Regions from separate parts of the Franconibacter daqui genome, predicted to be linked through region 1. Evidence: predicted binding sites of a transcription regulator. Region 1 holds the regulator's gene; the other holds the start of a gene.
The links. Region 1 encodes ArgR, which controls arginine synthesis, uptake and breakdown. Its sites were predicted from a motif close to ANTGAATAAAAATACANT; they were not measured.
Positions count from the first base shown of each region.

Region 2: argA (amino-acid N-acetyltransferase) is a predicted target of ArgR. The motif match lies at 2,691-2,708, and genes of this name have one in related genera.

Region 1 covers NZ_BMKJ01000002.1:49,277-53,707, reverse strand. The annotation lists gene degS (outer membrane-stress sensor serine endopeptidase DegS) at 1-176, shown strand, start outside; gene mdh (malate dehydrogenase) at 234-1,172, opposite strand; gene argR (transcriptional regulator ArgR) at 1,610-2,080, shown strand; gene yhcN (peroxide/acid stress response protein YhcN) at 2,445-2,708, shown strand; gene yhcN (peroxide/acid stress response protein YhcN) at 2,825-3,091, shown strand; gene IEX01_RS09535 (barstar family protein) at 3,154-3,432, opposite strand; gene IEX01_RS09530 (NAD-dependent succinate-semialdehyde dehydrogenase) at 3,478-4,431, opposite strand, start outside.
Region 2 covers NZ_BMKJ01000002.1:474,408-478,838, forward strand. The annotation lists gene recD (exodeoxyribonuclease V subunit alpha) at 1-1,298, shown strand, start outside; gene argA (amino-acid N-acetyltransferase) at 1,325-2,656, opposite strand; gene amiC (N-acetylmuramoyl-L-alanine amidase AmiC) at 2,889-4,136, shown strand; tRNA gene IEX01_RS11540 (tRNA-Met) at 4,197-4,273, opposite strand; tRNA gene IEX01_RS11545 (tRNA-Met) at 4,314-4,390, opposite strand.

The DNA of each region.
Region 1 (4,431 bases):
TTCAGGTGAATGATGTTATTGTCTCGGTGAATAACAAGCCTGCGGTCTCTGCGCTGGAAACCATGGACCAGGTTGCGGAGATTCGTCCCGGCTCAGTTATCCCGGTTGAGGTCATGCGCAATGACCAGCGCATTACGCTGCAGGTGACGATTCAGGAATACCCCGCCACCAACTAAACGGCAGACATAAAAAAACCGGAACCTGTGTTCCGGTTTTTTTTCAGGCTAGCGTTCTTACTTGTTAACAAACTCTTCGCCCAGCGTGATATCTTTTTTCAGCGTATCCAGCATGCCTTCCAGCGCCTGCTGTTCGAACGCGCTCAGGGTGCCGATGGATTTACGCTCTTCGATACCGTTTTTACCCAGCAGCAGCGGCTGAGAGAAGAAGCGAGCGTATTCGCCGTCGCCTTCCACATAAGCGCACTCGACTACGCCCTGCTCGCCCTGCAATGCGCGCACCAGGGAAAGCCCAAAGCGCGCCGCCGCCTGGCCCATAGAGAGGGTTGCAGAACCCCCGCCCGCTTTCGCTTCCACCACTTCGGTGCCCGCGTTCTGGATACGTTTGGTCAGGTCGGCCACTTCCTGCTCGGAGAAGCTAACGCCTGGGATCTGCGACAGCAGCGGCAGAATGGTCACGCCAGAGTGACCGCCGATAACCGGTACGTCGATCTCGGTCGGCTGCTTGCCTTTTAACTCCGCCACAAAGGTATTGGAGCGAATGATATCCAGCGTGGTCACGCCGAACAGTTTGTTCTTGTCGTACACGCCCGCTTTTTTCAGCACTTCCGCAGCAATCGCCACGGTGGTGTTAACCGGGTTGGTGATGATGCCGATACAGGCTTTCGGGCAGGTCGTCGCGATCTGCTGAACCAGGTTTTTCACGATGCCGGCGTTCACGTTAAAGAGATCGGAACGGTCCATGCCCGGCTTACGCGCCACGCCTGCGGAGATCAGCACCACGTCTGCGCCTTCCAGCGCCGGGGTAGCGTCTTCGCCGGAGAAGCCTTTGATTTTTACGTCGGTAGGGATATGACTCAGGTCAACCGCTACCCCTGGGGTAACCGGTGCGATGTCATACAGAGAGAGTTCTGAACCTGAAGGCAGTTGGGTCTTGAGTAGAAGGGCAAGCGCCTGGCCAATACCACCTGCCGCGCCGAGGACTGCAACTTTCATCCTAAACTCCTTATTATGGTGAGCTAAAGTGTGCCGTTACTCCATTGGTGGCGACCATAATCATTCAGAGCTGAAATGAGTACAATCTTCTGGCCTTCAGTTTGCGACTCCTGACGCGCTTTACTGAAAGCGATGCGGCGGCTTTACCGGTGCACGGAGACTATCGGGCTCGCCGGGTCACTACCGGAGCAACATATCAACAGGCGGTTACATTACACCCTCTCGCGACAGCAAAACAACATCATTTTGATAACAATTGTTTTACTTTATCGCTTATTTTCGAGTCGTGACGCAGGCATGTTCCTTGATAACAAAATTTGATAAAATCCGCCGCTTTCATAACATTATTTCAGCCCCGCTCACGGCAGATAATTTGCATAAAAATTCAATTTTATGCATAATAATGTTGTTCTTATTGGCCTGACCACGGGTGACGTATGCGCAGCTCCGCAAAACAAGAAGAGTTAGTTAAAGCGTTTAAAGCATTACTCAAAGAAGAAAAATTCAGTTCGCAGGGTGAGATTGTCCAGGCGCTGCAGGACGAAGGCTTTGAGAATATCAACCAGTCAAAAGTCTCCCGCATGCTGACCAAGTTTGGCGCCGTGCGCACCCGCAACGCCAAAATGGAGATGGTTTACTGCCTGCCGGTTGAGCTTGGCGTACCGACCACGTCCAGCCCGCTTAAAAACCTGGTGCTGGATATCGACTATAACGACGCCGTAGTCGTCATTCACACAAGCCCAGGCGCGGCGCAGCTGATTGCTCGCCTGCTGGATTCCCTCGGCAAAGCGGAAGGCATCCTCGGCACCATCGCAGGGGACGATACTATCTTCACTACGCCCGCGCGCGGCTTCACGGTCAAAGAGCTTTACGAAGCCATCCTGGTGCTTTTCGAACAGGAACTCTGATGCCCCGCTCCCGCTATATCGTAGCGGGAGCGTTGTTCCCTTCTTTTACCTTCTTCTGCCATCTCCCGCTTAACCAGTCGCTTCGTCTGCTGAAAACCATTCACCCAGTGTATTAGAAAAAGAAAACCGCACAAATTGCAAAAATAAAATATCTTATTGATTCATAAGAAATAATAAAAAATATTGGCTAAATTTTAACCATTTTTATAACGTTCGGTAATAAATAAACATCACTCCAGACTCAAAGTTTCATAGGAAACCATTAGCCTGTTATTAATTTTTTGGGTGACTAGTGTATACTTGTTTTTGTGATGAGGGTCACGGAACAGTGACCAGTAATAATAAATACGACGAGGTAAACAATATGAACATTAAATCTACCGTAGCAGCCGCAACCGTTCTTTCTGTGCTTTCTTTCGGTGCTTTCGCAGCATCTTCCATCAATGCCGACCAGGCGCAAAACCGCCAGGCTATCGGTACTGTCACCGTTGACGCGGTAGGCAGCGTCCCGATGGATATGCGTGAAATGCTGGATCAGAAAGCGCAGGAAAAAGGCGCGTCTTCTTATCGCATCATCGAAGCGCGTACCGGCGACCACTGGCACGCTACCGCTGAGCTCTACAAATAAACAACGCGTTAAAAGTAAAAGTTCTGAATAGCCATAAACGCACGCAACGGCCTCAAGCAGAAAAATAGCGTTTCAACCCTTCCGGCCGTTGGGTGCTTTGACGAGGAGTTAAGACAATGAAAACCCCATTTACCATCGCAGCCCTGGGCCTGGCCTCAATTATCTCTTTTGGCGCCAGCGCCGCAGTACAACAAGTCAACACCCAGCAGGCGCAAAACCTCCAGCCGATGGGCAGCGTTTCTGTCACTCAGGTAACGGGCGCGCCAATGGATATTCGCCAGCAGCTGGCGGAAAAAGCGGAAAAAGAAGGCGCCAGCAGCTATCGCATCACTGAACTGACTCAGGGTGACCACTGGCACGCCACCGCTGAACTGTATAAGTAACCCTCGTCGTCTTGTCTGACGACTTGCCCCTGTTTTCGCAGGGGCCTTTTTAAGTGCCTGTCCTATGTTGAATGACGTACATTGAAGCGGAGCTGACCTTCCAGCTCCTCTTCTGCTTCGTCAAAAAGCAAAATCAGCGCCCCATAACGCCGACGCTGCTCCTCTCCCAGATGCACAAACTCTATCTCCAGCGGTAGCGGCAATCCCCCTTCAGTTACCACCTCCCATAGCGCATCCAGATCGTTTACCTGATTTTTGGCCAGACCAAAGGTGCGGGAAAACTCCCGGTAAAAATCCGCCTGATCGGTAATTTCATCGAAATCGAAGGTGTAGATTTTCATGCTGCGTCACCGGTCTATGGAGCGGCCCGCAGGCCGCCCTCTGTTTCAGAGTCCGCCCAGATGCAGGGTTTTCACTTCCATAAACTCTTCCAGCCCCAGCACCGACCCTTCGCGTCCCAGACCTGACTCTTTTACTCCGCCAAACGGCCCCAGTTCCGTTGATACCGCACATTCGTTAATGCCAATCATGCCGCTCTCAATCTGCTGGGAAACGCGGAAAACGCGTTGCAGGTTTTGCGTGTAGAAGTAAGCCGCAAGGCCATAAGGGGTATTGTTGGCGCGCTGAATCACCTCCTCTTCCGTTTTAAAACGGAAGCAGGCCGCCAGCGGGCCAAACGTCTCTTCCTGCGCAAGCTTCATTTCGTCGTTAGCGTCAATCAGGACGGTAGGTTGCCAGAAGTTGCCGCCCAGTTCGTGCGGCTTGCCGCCCACCAGCACTTTTGCCCCTTTCGCTACCGCGTCTTCGACGTGTTCACGTACTTTATCCACGGCCGATTGCTCAATCAGCGGGCCGACGACCACGCCGTCATCCATGCCGTTGCCGACTTTAAGCGCCTTAACCGCTTCCGCCAGCTGATTCACGAAGCGCTCGTAAATCCCGTCCTGAATAAAAAAGCGGTTTACGCTTACGCATACCTGGCCTGCATTACGGAATTTATTGGCGATAGCCCCTTTTACCGCCGCGTCGATATCGGCGTCGTCAAAAACGATATAAGGCGCGTTGCCGCCAAGCTCCATGGAGACCTTCTTCATGGTTTCCGCCGCGTTGCGCATCAGCGTTTTCCCTACGGCGGTAGAACCGGTGAAGGAGATTTTACGCACCTGCGGGCTGGCCATAATGGCGTCGCTGATTTCCGAGGTGTTGCCCGCCACGGCATTGAGCACGCCGTCCGGCACCCCCGCCTGCTTAGCCAGCGCCAGCAGCGCGAAAGCGGAAAGCGGCGTATTGTTGGCGGGCTTAATCACCCCGGTGCAGCCTGCGGCGAGCGCCGGACCAAG
Region 2 (4,431 bases), 430 kb from region 1:
CCGGCAAAACCACCACCGTGGCAAAACTGCTGGCGGCGATAGTGCGGCTGGCGGGCGACAAACCTCCACGCATTCGCCTCGCCGCGCCGACCGGCAAAGCGGCGGCGCGCCTGACTGAGTCGCTCGGCGCTGCGCTGCGCCGTCTGCCGCTGGAGAAAACGCAAAAAGAGGCGCTGCCGGACGACGCAAGCACCCTGCATCGCCTGCTGGGCGCGCAGCCTGGCAGCCAGCGGCTGCGTTATCACGAGGGTAATCCGCTGCATCTGGATGTACTGGTAGTGGATGAAGCCTCAATGATCGATTTGCCGATGATGGCGCGCCTTATCGCGGCGCTGCCTTCTCATGCGCGAGTGATCTTCCTGGGCGATCGCGACCAGCTCGCCTCAGTCGAAGCCGGCGCCGTGCTGGGTGACATTTGCCACTACGTCAGCCATGGCTTTACCGCCGCCAGGGCGCAGGAGTTAAGCCGTATTACGGGCTGCCAGATAGCCGCAGGAGAGAGCGAACAGGCCGCCCAACTCCGGGATTGCCTTTGCCTGCTGCAAAAAAGCTATCGCTTCGGCAGCCATTCCGGTATCGGACGGCTGGCTTTTGCGGTCAACGGCAGCGACCACCGGGCGGCGCGCAGCGCCTTTTCCCAAAATTTTGAGGATATCGTCAAAAAGCCGCTGCAAAGCGGCGAAGATTACACGCGCATGATTGCCGAGTCGCTGGAGGGCTATCAGCGTTTTCTCGCGTCGTTGCAGGAAGGCGCCGAACCGCGAACGGTTTTGCAGGCATTCGGCGAATTTCAGCTGCTTTGCGCGCTGCGCGAAGGGCCTTTCGGCGTTGCCGGATTAAACGAACGGCTGGAGCAGGCGCTGGCGCAGCGGCGGGTTATTACGCGCGCGCCGCTTTCTCGCTGGTATGAAGGCAGGCCGGTAATGATTAGCCGTAACGACAGCGCGCTGGGGCTGTTTAATGGCGATATCGGCATTGCGCTCGACCGGGGGCAGGGGCTGCGCGTCTGGTTCCCTATGCCGGATGGCACCGTGAAGGCCGTGCAGCCGAGCCGTCTTCCGGCGCACGATACCGCCTGGGCGATGACGGTACATAAATCACAGGGGTCGGAGTTTGATCACGCGGCGTTGATCCTGCCCGGTCAGTTTGTGCCGGTTGTGACGCGCGAGCTGGTTTATACCGCCATTACCCGCGCCCGCAGCCGGCTTTCGCTTTATACCGATGACCGGGTCTTTGAGCAGGCTATCGCCACCCGTACCGAGCGACGCAGCGGGTTGATGGCGCATTTTCAGGAATAGAAGGCCGCTTACGCGCGGCCTGAGCGCTAGGTGAGGTCCGCCATCAGCACTTTGGAGCGCCGCTGGTAATTGTACATCTGCTTTTTACTCTCGGGCAGCGAGTCGATGTCCACGGGCGTAAAGCCACGCTCCTGGAACCAGTGGATGCTGCGGGTGGTGAGCACAAAAAGTTTGCTCAGCCCCATCTGCTTCGCCTGGCTTGCCACGCGCTGCAACAGCGCCTCGCCGCGCGACGAGCTGCGGTAGTCCGGATGCACCGCCACGCAGGCCATTTCACCAATCTTCTCTTCCGGGAAAGGATAGAGCGCGGCGCAGGCGATAGTCAGGTTGTCGCGCTGAATAATTGTGAACTTGTCTATCTCCATCTCCAGCTGTTCGCGGGAGCGGCGCACCAGAATGCCCTGCTGCTCCAGCGGGCGGATCAGCTCCAGAATGCCGCCGATGTCGTTAATCGTGGCGCGACGGATCTGCTCGGCGCTCTCCATCACTATCTGCGTGCCAATCCCTTCGCGTGAGAAAAGCTCCTGCAGCAACGCGCCATCTTCCTGATAGCTGATTAAATGGCTGCGGCGCACGCCGCTGCGGCAGGCCTTCACTGCGCCGCGCAAAAAGCGCACGGTGCCGGAGTGATAGTCTCCCGCCGCTTCCAGCGCTTCCACCCGCGCCTGGGCTTCGTTCGGGAAAAGTTCGGAGACGATAGCGCCGGTTTCGTCCATCACCCCCTGCGAAGAGCAGAAGCCGATCATCTTTTCTGCTTTCAGTTTGATGGCCAGCTGCGTCGCAATCTCTTCCGATGTCAGGTTAAAACTTTCACCGGTAACGGAAACCGCCACCGGCCCCATCAGCACAATCGCGCCGCTGTCGAGCTGACGATGGATCGCCTCTTCATCAATGCGGCGAATGCGCCCGCTATGGCAGTAATCCACGCCGTCATCCACGCCGAGCGGCTGGGCGATAATAAAATTGCCGCTTACCACGTTGATATGCGCGCCCTGCAGCGGCGTATTATTCAGGCTCATGGAGAGGCGCGCGGTAATGTCGAGTTGTAGAAGGCCAGCCGCCTGTTTTACCAGGTCGAGCGTGCGGGCGTCCGTCACGCGGGTATGTTTGTGATAAATCGGTTCGTGATGATGGGCCGCAAGGTTAGCGTCTATTTGCGGGCGAGCGCCATAGACGACCACCAGCCGGATGCCAAGACTATGCAGTAAGCCGATGTCATTGACGATATTAGAGAAATTCTCATGCTCAATGGCTTCGCCGCCAAGCATAATGACAAACGTTTTTCCCCGATGCGCGTTAATATAGGGAACAGAATGACGGAATCCCTGGACCAGCTCGGTTCGACGCTCCTTCACCACGGCTAAACCTCTCAATGCATGATTATTCGTGATTTATGTATTTTTATTCTTTTCCTGCCCACCATGCAAGCAACAATTTCGCGCAATGCAAGCGCTGAACATCGGGCAAAAGCCGCCCAACGTGATTGTTTACCCTTTTATAGATGACAGCTAAAGCACCATTCGCTAAAGTTTTCCGCCTGTTTTTACGATGTTATGTCAGGGTTTGGTTTTTATTCTGCTCGGGAGAGGCATGTCTGGTTCCAGTAAATCTTTAAGCCGTCGTCAGCTGTTGCAGGGGACGGGCGCCATGTGGTTATTAAGCGTCAGCCAGATTGGTTTCGCCGCGTCAAGCCAGGTGGTGGCGGTGCGCGTCTGGCCCGCCTCCGCTTATACCCGCGTTACGCTCGAATCTAACCGTGTACTGAAGTATCGCCAGTTTGCGCTGAGCAACCCTGAGCGGGTGGTGGTCGATATCGAAGGCGTACACCTCAACTCCGTGCTGAAAGGGCTTGGCAACCACATAAGCGACAACGATCCCTTTATCAAATCCGCGCGCGTCGGGCAGTTCGACCCGAAAACGGTGCGCATGGTATTTGAACTGAAAAAGAACGTTACGCCGCACCTTTTCGCCCTTGCTCCGGTGGCGGAGTTTAAAGAGCGTCTGGTGATAGATCTCTACCCGGCGGACAGCGCCAGCGAGCAGGATCCGCTGCTGGCGTTGCTGGAAGATTACAATAAAGGCGAACTCGACCAAAAAACGCCGCAGGGTGGACCGCAGCCGGGTAAAGCGGGGCGCGACCGACCTATTGTCATCATGATTGACCCCGGGCACGGTGGGGAAGACCCCGGCGCTATCGGTAAATATAAAACGCGTGAAAAAGATGTGGTGCTGCAAATCGCAAGGCGGCTCAAGGCGCTGATTGAAAAAGAGATCAACATGAAAGCCTATATGACGCGCAACGAGGATATCTTTATCCCGCTCAAAGTGCGTGTGGCGAAGGCGCAGAAGCAGCGCGCCGACCTGTTTGTCTCCATTCACGCCGATGCTTTTACCAGCCGGGCGGCGCGCGGCTCGTCCGTTTTTGCGCTCTCGACAAAAGGGGCCACCAGCGCCGCGGCGAAATATCTGGCGCAGACGCAGAATGCCGCCGACCTTGTGGGCGGCGTCAGCAAGAGCGGGGATGTTTATCTCGACCACACCATGTTCGATATGGTGCAGTCGCTGACCATTTCCGACAGCCTGAAGTTTGGCAAAGAAGTATTAAACCGCCTGGGCGGCGTGAATAAGCTGCATAAAAACAGCGTGGATCAGGCGGGCTTTGCGGTGCTGAAGGCGCCCGATATCCCTTCCATTCTGGTGGAAACCGCGTTTATTAGTAACGTGGAAGAAGAGAAAAAGCTGCGCACCGCGGCGTTTCAGCAAGAGGTGGCCGTTTCGATTCTGGCGGGGATTAAAGCCTATTTCGCCGATGGCGGAACGCTGGCAAGGCGCGGTTAACGCGCCTTTTAGCAAATTTCAGGCATAAAAAAACACCCGAAAGGGTGTTCATTTTATTGTTGGTTGCGGGGGCCGGATTTGAACCGACGACCTTCGGGTTATGAGCCCGACGAGCTACCAGGCTGCTCCACCCCGCGTCCGTCATACTTCTTCACATTGTCGCGCACGGCGCGTTATTGGTTGCGGGGGCCGGATTTGAACCGACGACCTTCGGGTTATGAGCCCGACGAGCTACCAGGCTGCTCCACCCCGCGTCCGTGGAAGCGCACTATACTCTGCTGACATCTTGATGCAA